4 regions of the Anoxybacillus sp. FSL W8-1294 genome follow, and region 1 is predicted to be linked to each of the others. Evidence: riboswitches for the same ligand, from Rfam matches in the RefSeq annotation. Region 1 holds a riboswitch; each other region holds the start of a gene.
What was found. Region 1 has a riboswitch for cobalamin ahead of NSQ23_RS06150 (ABC transporter substrate-binding protein). Riboswitches for the same ligand answer to the same signal wherever they lie in the genome.
Positions count from the first base shown of each region.

Region 2: linked by a shared signal. The riboswitch ahead of metE (5-methyltetrahydropteroyltriglutamate--homocysteine S-methyltransferase) and the one ahead of NSQ23_RS06150 (ABC transporter substrate-binding protein) in region 1 are both predicted to bind cobalamin.
Region 3: linked by a shared signal. The riboswitch ahead of NSQ23_RS03055 (ribonucleoside-diphosphate reductase subunit alpha) and the one ahead of NSQ23_RS06150 (ABC transporter substrate-binding protein) in region 1 are both predicted to bind cobalamin.
Region 4: linked by a shared signal. The riboswitch ahead of NSQ23_RS11915 ((2Fe-2S) ferredoxin domain-containing protein) and the one ahead of NSQ23_RS06150 (ABC transporter substrate-binding protein) in region 1 are both predicted to bind cobalamin.

Region 1 covers NZ_CP150179.1:1,156,192-1,160,909, reverse strand. The annotation lists gene NSQ23_RS06155 (iron ABC transporter permease) at 1-901, opposite strand, end outside; gene NSQ23_RS06150 (ABC transporter substrate-binding protein) at 867-1,823, opposite strand; cobalamin riboswitch at 1,940-2,132, opposite strand; gene NSQ23_RS06145 (ATP-binding protein) at 2,200-3,963, opposite strand; gene NSQ23_RS06140 (response regulator transcription factor) at 3,960-4,676, opposite strand.
Region 2 covers NZ_CP150179.1:168,080-172,797, forward strand. The annotation lists gene metE (5-methyltetrahydropteroyltriglutamate--homocysteine S-methyltransferase) at 1-1,957, opposite strand, end outside; cobalamin riboswitch at 2,098-2,288, opposite strand; gene NSQ23_RS00975 (SagB/ThcOx family dehydrogenase) at 2,905-3,996, shown strand; gene NSQ23_RS00980 (winged helix-turn-helix domain-containing protein) at 4,106-4,636, shown strand; gene NSQ23_RS00985 (IS630 family transposase) at 4,663-4,718, shown strand, end outside.
Region 3 covers NZ_CP150179.1:554,957-559,674, forward strand. The annotation lists gene NSQ23_RS03055 (ribonucleoside-diphosphate reductase subunit alpha) at 1-2,198, opposite strand, end outside; cobalamin riboswitch at 2,309-2,510, opposite strand; gene NSQ23_RS03060 (metal ABC transporter substrate-binding protein) at 2,747-3,718, opposite strand; gene yidD (membrane protein insertion efficiency factor YidD) at 3,929-4,153, opposite strand; gene NSQ23_RS03070 (S-ribosylhomocysteine lyase) at 4,283-4,718, shown strand, end outside.
Region 4 covers NZ_CP150179.1:2,229,229-2,233,946, reverse strand. The annotation lists gene NSQ23_RS11925 (glycoside hydrolase family 31 protein) at 1-1,061, shown strand, start outside; gene NSQ23_RS11920 (LacI family DNA-binding transcriptional regulator) at 1,078-2,112, shown strand; cobalamin riboswitch at 2,195-2,380, shown strand; gene NSQ23_RS11915 ((2Fe-2S) ferredoxin domain-containing protein) at 2,524-2,889, shown strand; gene NSQ23_RS11910 (energy-coupling factor ABC transporter permease) at 2,886-3,638, shown strand; gene NSQ23_RS11905 (energy-coupling factor ABC transporter substrate-binding protein) at 3,635-3,904, shown strand; gene NSQ23_RS11900 (CbiQ family ECF transporter T component) at 3,897-4,607, shown strand; gene NSQ23_RS11895 (ABC transporter ATP-binding protein) at 4,591-4,718, shown strand, end outside.

The DNA of each region.
Region 1 (4,718 bases):
TTCCCCCATACAAAAAAGAAAGCGGCAATAATCTTTTATGATTAGCTCCACAAATGAGACGCGTCATATGAGGGATGACAAGACCAACAAACCCGATCGTCCCTGATACTGCCACAGCTGCTCCTGTAAGTAGCGATGCGCTCAACAAAATAAATAGTTTGCGCTGTAACACATGCACGCCAATGCTTGCAGCTGCTTGTTCCCCAAACGAAAATGCGTTTAGCTCGCGAGTGTGAACAAATAGACCGATAGAACCGATCACGAAAAACGGAAAAAACAAGGAAACGTACGACCAACCGCGCATCGCTACGCTCCCCATAAGCCAGCCGATGACTTGACGTAGCTCTTCTCCACTTAGGGCAACCATAAGCGAAATGAGCGAACCGAAAAAGGCGTTCATCATAATACCAATTAAAACAATCGTCTCGATTGCCATATTCCGCTCTGCAAGTCGCGCAAATAATAAAACAAACAATAACGTCATCAGCGCAAAAATAATGCTAACAATCGGCAACGTAAACCGCCCGAGAAGTGGTAAATGGAGATGAAAGAAAAAAACGATGACCGCTCCGACAGCTGCACCAGACGATACTCCGATCGTATACGGATCAGCTAAAACGTTTTTTAAAAGCCCTTGGAACGCTACACCAGCAAGTGCTAAGGACGCCCCAATCAAAAAGGCGAGCACTACTCTCGGCACACGAATCGCAATAATAATTTGCGAAATGGTGGCGGGAACGTCCATCGGTGTATGAAACAAATGATGCGACAACGTGTCCCATATAGAAGAAAAGGGAATCGATTGTGATCCAATCGATATCCCTAACAATATGGCAGCCATCGCAATGATTGATGCAACGATGTAATTATTGAAAAATGTCTGGATAAACGACTTTGGCAATTTCTTCGACCCCTTCAGCTAAACGTGGTCCTGGACGAGAAACTAAATCTGAGTTCACATCATATACTCGCTTATTTTTGACAGCCGGAACGTCTTTCCATGCTGGGCGAGCGAGCACTTGCTCAACTGCGTTCGGCGTGTAATAACCGTACGTCGTAATAATGACATCCGGGTTTAACGCCACTGCATCTTCTTCCGTAAACATCGGCCATCCTTCTTGATCACCTGCCGCATTTTTCGCATGAATGATCGTTAACATCTCATCCATAAATGTTCCTTTTCCGGCTGTATAAATTTCTGGTGCAGGCGAGACTTCGATCCAAACGGTTGCTTCTTCTTTCACCTCTTTTGCTTTTTCAGCAATGGCATCGATTTTTTGCTTCATTTGTTTCACAACGTCCGATGCTTCTTTCGTTTTCCCTGTCGCTTTACCGATTAGTTCAATGGAAGCATACACGTCATTCAACGATGTAGCATTTGGCACAACAATGACTGTAATGCCCGCATCTTTCAATTGTTTTAATCCTTCTTCAGAGTTATGTGCACTTGACGCGTGTGCAAGCACAACGTCCGGCTGAAGCGCGATAATTTTTTCAACATTAAACTCCATGCCGCCGATTTTTTCTTTATTTTTCACATCTTCCGGATAGTTATCAAAATCGCTTACACCAACGATTTTGTCGCCAAGTCCTAACGCATACGCAATTTCTGTATTGCTCGGGATAAGCGAAACAATTTTTTCCGGTTCTTTTTCAATCGTGACATCACCAACCGCATCTTTTATGGTGACTGGAAATGCGGCTTGTTCCGTTTTCGCTTCTTGCTTCGTCTCTTTTGCTGGCTCTGCGTTATTCGCGCACGCCGCTAATCCGAGCGTCAGCACGAGCGCAAGAAGCCATACATACTGCTTCCATTTTTTCATCGTTTTTCCCCCTCTTTGTATATAAAAATAAAAAGCTCATCCCAAATGGAATGAGCTGGAAACAACAAAAGACAACCGTCACCTTTGTCGTTTCGCCGTCTCACTCCCCGAAGACGCGAATGACGATGCAAAAAGGCAGGTCTACTGACTTATGCGTCATCCTACTTTGAAGCCTTCCCATACGAATTGTACAGTGGCGTCCTTCATTTCGTCAGCATTTACAGTTGCGGGGACAGTTCTGGACTTGCACCAGATTCCCTATTAAGTCTACTAGGTTTCCCATTCGACACCTTTTTGCAACGAACGTATACAATTGTCGAACAATTTTTACGTTTCTATCATAGCCGAAAACGTCGCTTATGACAACAAAAATTTTCTATTTCAATGGAAGTGTAAATGTAAACGTCGTTCCTTCGCCGAGCTTACTATGAACAGCGATCGTTCCTTTATGCGCCTCAACGATGTTTTTCGCAATCGCAAGACCTAATCCTGTGCCAGAGCGACTGCGTGTACGTGCTTTATCCGCTTTGTAAAAACGCTCAAACACGAACGGCAAATCTTCTTCAGCAATGCCAGAGCCTGAGTCTCGAACAGAAATGCGCACCGCCTCTTCGTCCCCATCGACTATGACACGAACTTCCCCACCGTCATCTGTGTGACGAAGAGCATTATCAATTAAATTCGTCAGCACTTGTTCGATACGGTCAGGGTCAAGCAACACGACAAATTCTTCATTTATGTCCACGAGCAAGCGAACTCCTTTTTCTTTCGCTAACGCTTGAAACTTATGAATGATGCGCTCGGTGTATGAACGAAGCGGCACGCGCTCTTTATGAAGCGTTAAATGTCCTGCTTCCATACGCGCTAAATCAAGCAAGTCGTTAACGAGGCGACCCATGCGCAACGATTCATCATAAATGACTTTTGCCAATTCTTTCTTTTCTTCATCTGTCGCCGCGATGTCGTCGACAATGGCTTCACTATACCCTTGCAACATGGCGATTGGCGTTCGCAACTCATGCGAGACGTTGGCGATAAAATCTTTGCGCAACTTATCGAGCCGACGCTCTTCCGTCATATCTCGAAGCACTGCAACCGCCCCGCGAATCACTTTGCCATTGTACAACGGCGTCATCACAATGACCCAATTGCGACCTTGTAAAGCAATTTCTGCTGCTTGTTCTTTCTCTTCCGCCACCGCTTTCGTAAACAATTCATTCACTTGCGGAGGAAGCGGCGATAAATCGTCGCGCTGCCCTTGTTCGTAGTACCATGCTTGTAAAAATCGGTCGGCAGGTGGGTTTGTAATAAGCACTTCGCCATTGCGATTGAGCGTAATGACGCCATCCGCCATGCTGCTTAAAATGCTCGCTAGTTGTTCTTTTTCTTGATTTAACGCATTAATGTGAAATTGCAATTGCCGACCCATCTGGTTAAACGCCATAGCCAGTTCCCCAATTTCATCATGGGTGACGATCGGCACTTTGGAATCGAATTTCCCGCGCGCCATTTCAAACGCGACTTGTCTCATTTTTCTAAGCGGTGCCGTAATTCTTGTCGATAAGAAAAAGGCAAATACCGTCGTTAACACAATAGCAATAAATGCAGCAAGAAAAATAAACTTCGTCGTTTGTTTTGTCGTTTCTTCTACAGCTTTTAGCGATTGATATACAAACACAGCACCGTTTCCATCAGATGTGCGAAGCGGCACACCAACAATAAACAACTCGTTATAAACCCGATTTCGCATCGTTTCGTTTGGCATCATCGCCCGTTTCACTACTTTCTTTCCATCAAATACGCGCGACAACTGTTTATCTTGTTGAACAAACGAAAGCGGCAAATCAACGAGCTGTTCATTTGGTGAGTACCAATAATGACGATCGTCAATAATAATCATTAGTTTGGATACATCATCAACCATCGTCCATGCAATTGAGCGAGCAAACTGCTCATCATGCTCGGCGACGACGCGGGCAACTTTTACTGCTTGTTGAGTGAGTTGCTCTCCCGTTTTTTCCAAATAATATTTTTCAAAAAAACTTAGCAACAAAACGGTTAAAATAAAGAGGACGAAAGCAACAAGCAATAAAATTGTCAGCCATAATTTTCCGACTACACTACGCCATAGTGCCATCATTCATTCACGACCTCAAATTTGTACCCAACGCCCCAAACGGTGACGATCATTTTCGCTGCTGCTGGCGATACTTTATTTAACTTTTCGCGCAACCGTTTGACATGCGTATCAACTGTTCGTAAATCACCAAAAAATTCGTAATGCCATACTTCTTTTAACAATTGCTCGCGATCAAACACTTTATCTGGTGACTTCGCTAAAAAATGAAGCAACTCGTACTCTTTCGGAGTTAAGCTAACTTCATGCCCATCTGCTGTCACCCGATGCGCATCATGGTCAATTGTTAAATGAGGAAATACGAGCACATCTCGTGTTGTCGTATCCGTTGTTACATATGGAGAGTTCGCTGTACGGCGAAGCAGCGCTTTCACGCGGAGCACCACTTCACGCGGGCTAAACGGCTTAACGATATAATCGTCCGTTCCTGCTTCAAATCCTTGCACGCGATTAGCTTCCTCTCCCTTCGCTGTTAACATAATGACGGGTGTCGCTTTTTTCTCACGCAACTGTTTGCACACTTCAATACCGTCTTTTCCAGGTAACATAAGGTCAAGCAAAATCAAGTCATAATCATTGTCAAGCGCTAATGCTAGCGCTTCTTCACCGTTTTCTGCTTCATCGATCATATATTGCTCACGTTCTAAATACATACGAAGCAAACGACGAATGCGCTCTTCGTCATCGACAACTAAAATTTTAATTTCCTTCCCCATGATGTCATTCCCTCCTCGTTCACTATTGTACAAAACTGCCAT
Region 2 (4,718 bases), 990 kb from region 1:
CCGCATCAAGCTCATCAATGATATGCATCATATGTTCAAACTGTGAATAGCACATATGCGTATGAATTTGCGTCTCCTCTTTCACCGATGAGGTCGTGATACGAAATGCGATAACGGCATCTTCCCAATATGATGCATGTTTCTCTTTTTTAAGCGGCAATCCTTCCCGTAATGCTGGCTCATCGACTTGAATGATGCGTATTCCTTCTTTTTCTAACTGCAGCACTTCTTCACGAATCGCAAGAGCGAGCTGAATGAGCACACGTTTTCGTGGAATATCGTCGCGAACGAACGACCAGTTTAAAATAGTTACTGGTCCTGTTAACATTCCTTTCACAGGTTTAGTCGTTAATGATTGGGCATATACTGTTTCTTCTATGGTCATCGGTTTTTGATAGGCAATATCGCTAAAAATAATAGGTGGGCGCACACAACGTGATCCATATGATTGCACCCAACCGTTTGTCGTGCATGCCATGCCTTGCAGTTTTTCACCGAAAAACTCCACCATATCTGTACGTTCAAATTCGCCATGGACAAGCACATCGAGCTGAAGTTGCTCTTGAATGTCGATCCATTTTGCGATTTCTTTCTTTATAAACGACTTATATTGATTGTCGTTCCATTCGCCTTTTTTCCACTTCATTCGAGCTTGGCGCACGTCGCTCGTTTGAGGGAAGCTTCCAATCGTCGTTGTCGGAAAAAGTGGAAGCTGCAAATGGGCTTGTTGTGCTTTTTGTCTTTCGCTGTAAGATGTTCGGTTTAATGGAACGGTTGTGATATCGTCTGTTTGTTTAGATTGACGGAACTTGGAAAAATAAACGGTTGTTTGTTCATCGTATTTGATTAGCTCGTCGATCGTTACGTTTCCGTTCATATACTCTGTCAACATACGTATTTCATCTAATTTTTCATCCGCAAATGATAAAGTACTAGCAAGCTCCGTTGGTAATGTATGTTCATGTTTTGTTGTGACAGGGACATGCAGTAAGCTGCAAGACGGTTGAATGATCAGTTGTTCAGAAACGCCTGCTAAATGATGAAGGAGCTTCGCTTTTTGGGCAAGCGAGCTTTTCCATACATTGCGACCGTCTACAATACCAGCAACTAATATTTTATCTTTCGGAAATCCGTACGTGTTTATGTTTTTCATGTTCTCGCCATCGTCATGCACGAAATCAAGCCCAATGCCTGCGACAGGTAAAGCAACGATTTCACGATAATGCGATACGCTAGCAAAATACGTTTGTAAAATAATATTTATGTTCGGTATATCGCGGTGAAAAACGTTGTATACATGATGAAATGCGTTGATGATATCATCGTCTATATCTTGAACGAGAATCGGTTCATCGATTTGGACGAATGACACGCCCGCTTCTCTTAGTTGTTTGAATAATTCCACATAAAGAGGAACTAATTGTGCGAGATATTTTCGCCACTCGTTTCGCGCGTATTGCTTAGAAAGCAAAAGAAATGTAACCGGGCCAAGCAATACAGGTTTTGTTTCTAAATTGAATGTTTCTTTGACAAGCTTGTATTCTTTCAATAGGCGATTATCCACTAATTTCGGCTTCGTTTGCCCGATTTCAGGCACAATGTAGTGATAATTTGTATTAAACCATTTCGTCATTTCAAGCGCATGTTGCCCATTCGTCCCACGCGCCATCGCAAAGTATTGCTCTAGCGGATTAACTATTTGTTTGAATCGCTCTGGAATATATCCGAACATAAATGCTGTATCTAACACGTGATCGTATAAGGAAAAATCTCCGATCGGAATGAGATCAATTCCTTTCTCGACTTGTTTGCGAATCGAATCAAGTCGAATCGTTTCCATCGTTTTTGTGAACTGCTCTTCGTTCATTTGCCCATTCCAAAAAGATTCTAATGCTTTTTTCCATTCCCTCTTTTCTCCAATACGTGGATATCCTACATTTGAACTACGGATGAACAAGTTAAGCACCTCCAGTCATTTATATCCCAATCAAGCAAAAAAACCCTCTTCCAAACAGAAGGAGGGCATAGCTAGCTCGTATTGAGATACATGAAGTGCCTCAAGATCATATGTCCTCACTCCTCCCTATGACGCGTAGGTCGTAAGTGCATACAACAGGCAGGTCTCCTGACTTAGCTTCATCGCCGTCTATCTCCTTCCCATTTCAAATGAAACAGTGGATGATGATAAACAGCTCTGCATCACAGTGGCGCGACCGTGTTGGACTCTCACCAAACTTCCCTTTTAAGATTCACAGCATGTGTGAACCACCTGTTGCGTGAACTTATTATGTTGTTGTATAAAATTCAGAATAAACGAACTTTTTGTTTTTTTCAACTGAAATGTTTTTTTCGTGTGGATGGTTTTGAGAGATGTAACGCCGTAGTTAATGGTTATATTTTTCTTTTAAGTTAATATTGGTATTTTGTTGATAATTTTATGTTAAAAAGTATTGATTTTTTTTTTTTGTTATATTTTAAAATGTACAAAAAATTTTAAAATGTACAAAAAATAAAATTATTTCAAATGAATTTTAAAAAAAGAGGTGGTTTTGTTTGTTGTAAAAATATGTATCGGACAAGTGATGTGTTTCTTGAAAAAAGAATGTGGAAAAACCATTGATTTACTGGTTCTTCTTCACAAGCATCAGTAGAGGGTGTTATAGAAAAATCAAATATAACTTTTGGTGAAGAACCTTAATAATGTAGAGGAGGTGTTAAATGTGAAAAGAGGAGTTTCAAAAGAGGAAACTTCAAAAAAGAAAAAAGTTAATCTTAACCAATTAAAATTATTAAAAGTTTCTAACAAAGAAACTTATGTAAGAAGACAAATGGGGGAATAAAAGAAATATGAGCTTCAATTGAATTTTTTCAATTGAAGCTCATATTTACGAGGAGAGAGTACAAATGAAATATTTTTTTAATCCAATGCTTCGATATTTTCATTTGCAAAATGAGGAATATGTATTGGATTTATTGAACGAGGAATATTATTCTACGGAAATATTATACAATGAGTTAATATTTGAGATACTTAAAATAACTAGTAATAAACCCTGTAATAAAAATGGGATCGTTGCTCAAATTCTAAGTCTTTACGAAATAGATAAAGATTTATTATTTCAATTCTTAGAACAGTTGATTGAAGAAAAACTTTTATTGAGTGAATCAGATTATAGAAAAGAATGGTTAGATTTACAGGAACTTTGGAAAACTTTTAACTGGAACGAAGCATATGTATATCAGTTGTTTAATAATGCAAAAAAGAAACTGGATTATTCCCAGTCTGGTTATGAAATTGATATAGAGGGTATGAGAGAATTTAAAAGAGAAAAAAATCCCCCGCCAATTTATAAAGAATATGATTCTAAACAAAAAAGAGTGCGCTTGAAAGAAGTAGCGACAATTAGTACAACTAATTTTTCTGTAAGGGATGTAATGATGTCTAAAAAGGCAAAGAGTTCAAAGATAAACTTTGATCAATTATCATATCTCCTAAAAATGGTTTTTGGTCGTCAGGGAATAAAAACTACAAGTTTAGGAGACGAATACTTGCTAAAGACTAGTCCAAGTGGAGGGATTAAACATCCTACAGAATGCTATTTAATTACAACAAACAACATAAAACTAAGTGAATTAAGTAAAAATTCAGTATATCATTATAGTGTCTATTCAAACAACTTGGTAGAAATAAATAACTTATCGGAAATTGACCTAAAAAAAGTTTGCCCATTAATTAAAGAAAATTCAAATGATTACCCTGTAATAATAATTTTAACAAGTATTTTTGAACGGAGTATGTATAGATATAGAGAAAGTAGATCTTTTAAGGCTGTTAATATTGATGTAGGACATTTGCTGTCTTCAGCAACGTTGATTTTAGATAGTCTAAATATATCTTATAATTTGAGCCATTCAACTTCCTTTGAATATGTGAATTCATTATTAAATATTGACGGACTAAAGGAAGCCAGCATTTGTTACATAGCTATTAAATAACTGTAGATGAGTATATACATGCACTTTAAAACCGTAACTTCTGTATGAACACCTTTCCCCATGGTTATACTGCTCCTAAATATTCACGAATAAACGGAGCGGAAAGGACATGAAACGTCTGAAACTTACAAATGATCACGGCTGGACGCCGCGAACACTTCGGAAACAAGAACGGAAAATCAAAGATGCTTCGCTTCGCGTTCGGGTGACCGCTGTTCGTCTTGTCATGGAAGGTCACCTCGGTAAAGATGTCGCAAAAATGGTCAACGTATGCCGTCAATCGGTTGCCCTCTACGTTGCACGTTTTAATCAAGGTGGGCTCGATCATCTACTCGATCGTCGGTTGCCGCCTGGTCGTGTGCCATTTCTTAAGGAAGAACAACAACAAGAAATTAGACAACTCGTGTTAACCACCACACCTGTGGATGCTGGCTGGGGCATCGCTTCATCATGGAACACGCGCATTTTACAATCTTACATTCAACAAACCTATGGCGTTTCGATGTCACGTGAAGGCATTCGTAAGTTGTTGCATCGTCTTCGTTTGTCATGGACACGTCCGACTTACAAGCTAGTCAAAGGAGACGCCAAGCGTCAAGCTGCCTTTCAAAAAGAACTTGAATTTATAAAAAAAAACTAATTACCGAGAATGCCATGCTGTTTTATGTGGACGAAACGCATGTTCGTGCGTATCAAGCGCTTCGTACGACATGGGCAGCAGT
Region 3 (4,718 bases), 600 kb from region 1:
GCCGTTAAATGTAAATCCAAAAGATCTTTCGCTTTAATCGTGTTGTATACGTAAAGATTAAAACTTAACGACTGATCGACATGTTTTTGTCTAGCGGCATTTTGACGAATGCTCATCTTTTGATCCACTTCATAGGCATTTTCGTAAAACCAAAATGTTTTGGCATTTAAATCAGGAACGGTTACAGGGATTTTATAATTTTTCTTTTCTTCAAAATATAAGCGATTGAAGACAGGATCGCATGACGCCGTTCCGTTTGCTAAAACGGATGTCGAAGCGTTTGGCGCAGGAGCCATTAAATAACCGTTGCGAACACCATACTTCATCACTTGCTCTTTTAACTCATCCCAATCTAACTCATCGTGGGAATGATAACCGCGAAGCTCAAAATATTTTCCTGTATGCCAATCAGAACCTGCAAACGCCGGATATGCACCTTTTTCTTTCGCCAATTCCATGCTTGCTCGAATCGTTAAATAAGCGATTTTTTCAAATAGCTTGTCAGCGAAATCAACGCTTTCTTCACTATTCCACTTAATTCCTTTTAACGCTAATAAGTGATGCCATGAAAATGCACCTAGACCGATTGCCCGATATTTTTTATTTGTCATCACCGCTTGCAACACTTCAATGCGATTTTCGTTTAAGTCGATGACGTTATCAAGCATACGCACTTGAATCGGAATTAATCGTTCTAGTACATCGTCTTGTACGGCGCGAGCGAGATGAATGCTAGATAAGTTACAAACGACAAAGTCGCCTGGTTTTTTATGAATAATGATTTCACCATCTTGCGTATACTCTTTTGTTACGGTAGTCGCGCTCATATTTTGCATAATTTCCGTACATAAATTGCTAGAATAAATCATGCCCGCATGTTTATTTGGATTCATGCGATTCGCTTCGTCGCGATAAAACATATAAGGTGTACCCGTTTCTAATTGTGATTTTAAAATGCGCTTCATAATTTCAATGGCAGGTACACGTTCTTTACTTAACTCTGGATGGTTGATACATTCTTCGTATTTTTCGCGGAAGGAGCCATGTCCTCGTTCTTCATCGTAAAAATCTTCAAGACCTAGCGGATTCCCATCTTTATCTTTCCACCCCATCACTTTTTTCACTTCATGTGGGTCAAATAAATACCAATCGCCCCGCTTTTCGACTTGTTCCATAAATAAATCAGGGATGCATACGCCATAAAATAAATCATGGCATTTTTGCCGTTCATCGCCGTTGTTTAATTTTGCGTCTAAGAAAGAGAAAATGTCTTTATGCCAAACGTCTAAATAGACGGCAATACTTCCTTGTCGCGTACCAAGCTGATCAACCGATACAGCGGTATTGTTTAATTGGCGCATCCATGGGATGACACCAGACGATACGCCTTTAAATCCTTTAATATCCGAGTTGCGTGCCCGAATTTTTCCTAAATAGACGCCGATTCCCCCACCGCCTTTGGAGAGGCGAGCGATGTCTGTATTCGATTCATAAATGCCGATTAAGCTATCGTCGACCGTATCAATGAAACAACTCGATAATTGACCGTAAGATTTACCTGCGTTGGCGTACGTTGGTGTAGCGACCGTCATATATTGGTTTGATAACGCCCAATACGCTTCTTTGACAAGCTCCATTCGTTTTTCTTTTGGCTCATTCACCATCAGCGTAAGAGCAATGGTTAAAAAGCGTTCTTGTGGCAACTCATAAATTTCTCCGTCATATCCTTTCGCTAAATAACGATCAACGAGTGTGCGTAATCCGATATAGGTAAATTGCTCGTCTTTTTTCGAATCGATCCATGTCCCCGCTTCTTGTAGTTCTTCTTTCGTATATCGTTCAAGTACAAACGGATCGTAAATACCGAGATCAACGAGCATTGTTTGTAACTCATAAAAGTAGTGGTATGTGTCGGATACATCATAGCCACGATTGGTTGCTGCTTCATTGTACAGCTGTTGTAAATAAAGGCGTGCTGCGACAAACGTCCAATCAGGTTGTTCTACGGTGATTTCGTCAAGTGCATTTAAAATGAGTTTGTTCATCATGTCATCGTATGATTTTGTATACGTCAGCGACCGTATCGTACGCTCGATGTATCGCGCGCTTGATAAGTGTGGAAAGTCTTTGAAAATATGAAACAATAATGTGCGGATCGTTTCTTCATTTACTTCTGTTTGTTGTTTTATGTACACCATATAACATCCCTTCCCCTAGAAAATAAAAAAATCCGCTCTCGTTGAGCGGATGAAACGATGGAAAAAGGCATGCTTTCACCATCGTTTCATCTTCTCAATCCCCGAAGAATATGAAACGATACAAGGAAGGCAGGTCTCCTGACTTGCGCTTCTTCCTACTTTGGATTCCTTCCCATATATGTGCCATAAATAGCTGACATATACAGTGGTGTTATTTCCATTTCGTCTGCGCACACAGTTGCGGGGACAGTTCTGGATTCGCACCAGATTCCCTATTAAGTCCGTTTGGACACCTTCACTTGTCGGTTTCAATATATAGTTATTATTTCGTGCGATTATCACAATATATTGTACGAAAAAGGTTTACGTTTAAAACTATAGCGAAAAATCTCAACATTTGCAATCGTTATTTTTCATCCTTTGCTACATAGCGTCGATCTTTCAAAAGCGAAGAGAGAAAAAGTGTGCTTGTAATCGCAAAGGCAATAAACGCATATTCATGAGGGCTTGTAAATAGACGGTCAAAAATAAGCGATCGTTATGATCGCTTATTGTAGAGCTTTTTTTAGTGCAGAGATGTTGTCATTCATAATCGCAAAATAGTCTTTGTTGTTTTTTATATCATCATTTGTTCGTGCTTCTAAGTTGTGAAGGATAAGTACATCAGCTCCGATTTCGTTTTTCACAACTTCAGCAATTTTCGATGTTACGTTTTGCTCAAAAAAGATATAGTGTATGTCATGGTCTTTGGCGATTTGAATAATCGAAGCAAGCTGCTTTTGTGACGGTTCGTTTGTTGGCGATAGCCCAGTCACGCTTATTTGTTTTAAGCCATATCGTTTCTCCCAATAGCCGTAAGCCGCATGAGCGACAAGAATTTCTTTTCTTTTCGCGCCTTTTATCAATTGTTGGAACTGGCTATCGAGCTGTTCAAGCTGCTGTTTTAACGAGGCAAAGTTTTGTTCAAAATCATTTTTTGCCTCAGGTTTTAGTTCCGTTAACGTTTGTTTAATTGTTTCAGCCATTTGGATTGAATATATCGGATCTAACCAGACATGAGGATCTACATCTCCGTGATCATGCTCATCTTCATGGGCGTGTTCATCTTCATGAGCATGTTCGTCCCCATGAGTATCGTTGGCTGGAAGAAATTCCGTCCCAGCTGTTGCTTCCACGAACTTGACGTGTTCATTCTCTAGCGTTTCGACAACGCGATCAACAAATCCTTCCATTCCTTGACCGATGTAAATGAAAGCGTCAGCATCTGCGATTTGTTGCATCGTTTTTGCCGTCGGTTCGTATGTGTGCACATCAACGCCGGGAGGATATACGCTTTCCACTTGAACGTGCTTGCCACCAATTTTTTCAGTAAAGTCTTGAAGAGGGTATACAGTTGTATAAACGATAAGTTGATCGTTTTTTTCCTCATTCTTCGATTCATTCGTCTGTTCTTGTTGCGAGCATCCAAACAATAGCAGTGTGCTCGTAAGTATAATGGATAAAATGGTTTTTACCTTCATCTTCTTCCTCCTTCCAAATAAAGAAAGATGTTTCTGATCGTCAAATAACATCTTTCTCACTCCTGTTTTATTATATCGTAATCGTTACGATTTGAAAACTATGAAATAGCCGTAAATGGTGGAAGTGGATCGACAAAAGTAGACCAATCTTCAAACGTAATTATTACGATTTACATTGTTTATCATAACGAAAAAAAAGAGAAAGAACAACTATTTTTGCTCTTTCTCTGGAACAGGATCAAATCCACCTGGATGAAATGGATGGCATTTTAAAATGCGTTTGATTGTTAAATAGCCTCCTTTAAGTGCACCGAAGCGACGAATCGCTTCTAATCCGTAATGCGAACAAGTCGGATAAAAGCGACATGTCGGTGGTTTTAAAGGGGAAATAAATCGTTGATAAAAACGAATGAGTAAGATGAATATATGTTTCATGTAATACGCCCGCCCCTATTTTTTCTTATTGTAACATAGTTGGACGAAACAATTCCAACAAAAAAAGATGAAAAAAGTCGGACTTTTGTGTATGATAAAAACGTGACAATTGAAAAAGAGGTGAGAAATATGCCTTCAGTAGAAAGCTTTGAACTAGACCATTGTGCGGTCAAAGCGCCGTACGTTCGCCATTGTGGTGTTCATCAAGTCGGTAGCGACGGTGTTGTGAATAAATTTGATATTCGCTTTTGTCAACCAAATAAAGAAGCGATGCAACCGGCAGCGATTCATACACTTGAACATTTACTAGCGGTGCACATTCGTAAGCATGCTGAAAAATACGCTCATTTTGATATTATCGATATTTCTCCGATGGGATGTCAAACGGGGTATTATTTAGTCGTTAGTGGCACGCCAACAGTCGAAGAAATTATTGATTTGCTTGAGGCGACGATGAATGAGGCATTGACGGTTACAGAAGTGCCAGCTGCAACGGAAAAAGAGTGCGGTCAAGCGAAATTGCACGATTTAGAAGGAGCTAAGCGACTTATGCGATATTGGCTAT
Region 4 (4,718 bases), 1.1 Mb from region 1:
ATGACGGATGGAAAACGCATCGTCAAGTGCATAACATATACGGAATGATGATGACGGAAGCGACGTACAACGGATTGAAAAAACAACTGAAAGGGAAGCGTCCGTTTGTGTTAACGCGCGCCGGTTTTTCGGGCATTCACCGATATGCTGCTGTGTGGACAGGAGACAACCGCAGTTTTTGGGAACATCTTGAACTATCTTTGCCGATGTGTTTAAATTTAGGATTATCTGCCGTTGCATTTTGTGGGGCGGATGTGGGCGGCTTCGCTCATGATGCTCATGGGGAATTGCTTGTTCGTTGGACGCAAGTCGGCGCTTTTTTCCCATATTTCCGCAATCATTGTGCGATTGGTTTCGCCCGTCAAGAACCGTGGGCGTTCGGTGAAACATATGAACAGATGGTGAAGCGATATATTGAGTTGCGCTACGAGTGGCTCCCACATTTGTACACGTTATGTTTTGAAGCATATCAAACAGGTGTGCCGATGATGCGTCCGCTCATGTTAGAATATTCGGACGATGCTGAGACGTGGAACATATCAGATCAATTTATGGTCGGCAATGAAGTTATGATCGCGCCGGTTATGCGTCCGCATACGTTCCATCGCCTCGTCTATTTTCCGAAAGGGCGTTGGATCGATTATTGGACGAAAGAAAAATTTGAAGGCGGCAGACGATATATTGTCGAAGCGCCGCTTGATCGGTTGCCGATATTTGTAAAAGAAGGGGCGATGATTGCCCGTGCCGAAGCAAAACAATCGACGTCCATTGCGGACGAACAGTTGACGTTGTATGTGTATACGATGGAAGAAGGAACATCATCATATACGTTATACGATGATGACGGCGCAACGTTTGCATATGAAAAAGGAGAGTATGTGAACATGCATATTCGTGTGGTATTTTCACACGATACCGTTCATTTTCACGTCGAGGCGGAAGGGACGTATCAGCCGCCGTGGCGTATGCGTGTCATGTTTGTTGGACATGTGCCGTCAACGGTCATAGTCAACGGTGAACAAAGATTTGTCGATGAAGCGACAAACTCGTTTGTTTTGTAAGAGATGGGGGATTTTTATGACAGTAACGATTAAAGATGTAGCGAAACGAGCAAACGTGGCACCATCGACTGTTTCACGCGTCATTGCTGACAGTCCGCGCATTAGTGAAAAGACGAAGAAAAAAGTGCGCGAAGCGATGAAAGAGCTCGGCTATCATCCGAATTTTATCGCCCGCAGTTTAGCAAATAAATCGACGCAAGTGATCGGCTTAATTATGCCAAGCTCAGCCGATAAAGCGTTTCAAAACCCGTTTTTCCCAGAAGTCATTCGCGGCATTAGCAAAGCGGTGCATGATCGGCAATATGCGTTGCAGTTGTCGACAGGGGAGACGGAAGCGGAAATTTATGAAGGCGTCGTCCATATGGTGCAAGGAAAACGCGTCGATGGGGTGATTTTGCTGTATTCGCGAGCGAACGATAAAATTATGGCGTATTTACAAAAAGAAGACGTGCCGTTTGTCGTCATCGGTAAACCGCATAAAAAAGCGGAGCAAATTACGCACGTGGATAACGATAACGTTCGCGCTGCGCGCGAGGCGACAGAATATTTAATTGAGCTCGGTCATGAGCGCATCGCGTTTGTTGGAGGAAATGTAAATCTCATCGTGACGATGGATCGTTTGCTCGGATATGAAAAAGCATTGAAATCGGCTAGTCTTCCGTATCGAAAAGATTACATCGTGCATGAAGAATTTTTAAAAGAAGGCGGCCAAGAGGCGATGAAAGGGTTGCTTTCATTGAAAGAACCGCCGACTGCGCTCGTTGTCGCCGACGATTTGATGGCGCTCGGTGTGTTAAATACGCTTGCGGAAATGGGGCTAAGCGTACCAGCCGATTTGTCGATCGTGAGCTTTAACAACGTGCTTTTATCAGAAATTTCCCGTCCGCCATTAACATCGGTAGACATTAACATTTTCCAGCTCGGCTTTGAAGCAGCAAGAAATTTAATTCAACAAATCGAAAACCCGAATGAGCCAATTAAACGCATCATTATTCCGCATACGCTCGTCAAACGGTTTTCGTGCGATTATTACAAAGCATCTTCTGAATAGGAAGGTGCTCTTTTTTTATAAACAGGCTAGGCGAGAAGAAAAAAATGGTGTATTATATTCTTAACATTCACGCTCTTTGAAAAAATATATACGATGAGCAAGTACGGTGCATACGTCCGTATGCTTAAAAGGGAAGAACGGTGCAAAGCCGTCGCGGTACCCGCCACTGTGATGGGGAGTTTCGTTGCAATATGCCACTGATTTTTGGGAAGGCGCAACGAAATGATGAACCTAAGCCAGGAGACCTGCCTGCTTGCGATACGTCGGCTACCTACGGGAATATAGGTGGACGTGCGGGAACGATGGACGTTATATATGCTTAGTGACGTATGCTCTATTTTTTGAATCTTTCGTTTTTTCTGCACCTCTGCCTAGGGGTGCTTTTTTATTTTGAAAAAAGGGGCGACATATATGGCAACATGGAATTTACAAGGAACGACACATCACGTGCTTATTTGCAACGGAGGAAGCTGCATGAGAAAAGGAGGGGAAGAGGTGACGCAAGCGATTCGCGATGAAATTGATCGGTTGCAGTTACATGGGCGCGTTCATACGACGCGTACACGATGCAACGGTCGCTGCGAAGATGCATGTGTCGTCATCGTTTATCCAGAAGGTGTTTGGTATCGTACGATTGATGAACAAATAGGGAGGGACATTGTACGCAATCATGTACGTGACGGGAACATATTGCGCGATTACGTCACGTATACGTATGAACATACAGGATTTGTTATGCCCGAACATAGCGTTGCGACAAGGGGGAAAGAAAAATGAAGCGAAACGCATGGTGGATCGTTTGTACATGCTTGACTGTCTACGTTTTATTTGCGCTTTCACCTTCAGTATATGCGATGCACATTATGGAAGGATTTTTACCTTGGCATTGGGCGCTCGTTTGGTGGTTGTTATTTTTGCCATTTTTCTTCGTCGGTTTACGGACGATGACGCGCATCGTAAAACAACAGCCGGAAATGAAAATGTTGCTTGCGCTAGCGACCGCATTTACATTCGTTCTTTCCGCTTTAAAAATTCCATCTGTCACAGGAAGCAGCTCGCATCCGACAGGGACAGGCCTCGGTGCGCTGTTATTTGGGCCGTTCGTCATGACGGTCATCGGTACGGCTGTGTTAATGTTTCAAGCATTATTGCTTGCGCATGGTGGATTGACAACGCTCGGTGCAAATGCGTTTTCGATGGCGGTTATCGGTCCGTTTGTAGCGTACGTGTCGTTTGTTGCATGCCAAAAGCTTCGCATTTCGATGCGCCTTTCTGTTTTTGTGGCGGCGATGTTTGCCAATTTAGCTACGTATGTGATGACATCGATACAACTTGCGCTAGCATTTCCAGACGCAACAGGCGGGGTATGGGGGGCGTTCTTAAAGTTTGCTTCCATTTTTGCTTTCACTCAAATACCGCTTGCAATTACCGAAGGGCTTCTGACTGTTGTTGTATGGAATTTTTTACATACGTACACGAAACAAGAATTAAATATATTGCAACAGAAAGGGGCGTCTGCTAAATGAACAATCGACTATTGCTTTTCCTTGCCGCACTTTTGAGCGTTTTGCCGCTCGTCGTTGTAAAACATACGGAGTTTGCTGGGGCAGATGCGCTTGCGGAGGAGATGATTCAACAACTTGCGCCCAATTATGAACCGTGGTTCGATGTTTTTTTTGAACCGCCCGGCGGGGAAGTAGAAACGTTGCTATTTTCATTGCAGGCGGCAATTGGAGCGGGAGTGATTGGCTACATTATCGGCTTGTATAGAGGGCGAAAACGAAATGGTTAGCTGGCTTGATGAATGGGCGTATCGCAATCGGCTTGCGAAACTTCGGGCGACATTTAAACTGACATTTTCATTTATTTTGCTTATATGGGCGATGATTGGAACGAATGTCGGTCGGCTGCTTACGATCGGATGGATGCTCACTTGGCTCATTGTTTATGCGCGCTTACCGTGGCGTGCTTGCTTACGTGTTTGTTTACTTTTTTCGCTCGTCATTCTTTGGAGTAGCGCACCGCTTCTTCTTTCATTTGATGGTGATGTTGTGGACGTTTCCTATGTAGGTACGATTTGTTTACGAGCGTTTACATGCTCGCTCGTTCTCTTTTTTCTTGCCGCAACAACGCCATTTTTTCGCTTGGCATGCGCACTACAAACATTGCGCATCCCGCGTGTACTAATAGAGCTTCTATTGTTAACGTATCGTTTCATTTTCATGTTGGAAAAGGCAGCAAGGGAGCTGTTTGTTACGGTGCGCGTGAGACAAGGGGAACGAAATTGGCAGATCGCTTCACTTGCTGTTGCACAATTGTTACGCCACACATTGCATCAGTATGAGGAGATGGTCATTGCGCAACGAGCGCGCCACGTCTCTTTTACAGTTCCGCGGTGCACGGACGAGCAATTGCCAAAAAGGTATGTCATTGAAGCATCGCTTGGCATCGTTGTTTTACTCATCGTGGAGGGATTATATGTTGCAGTTTCATGATGTTCACTATACGTATCGAAACGGTGCGCACGTCTTAAAAGGAGTATCACTTACGATCGAACGCGGAAAAAAATATGCGTTGATCGGAAAAAACGGTTGTGGAAAAACAAC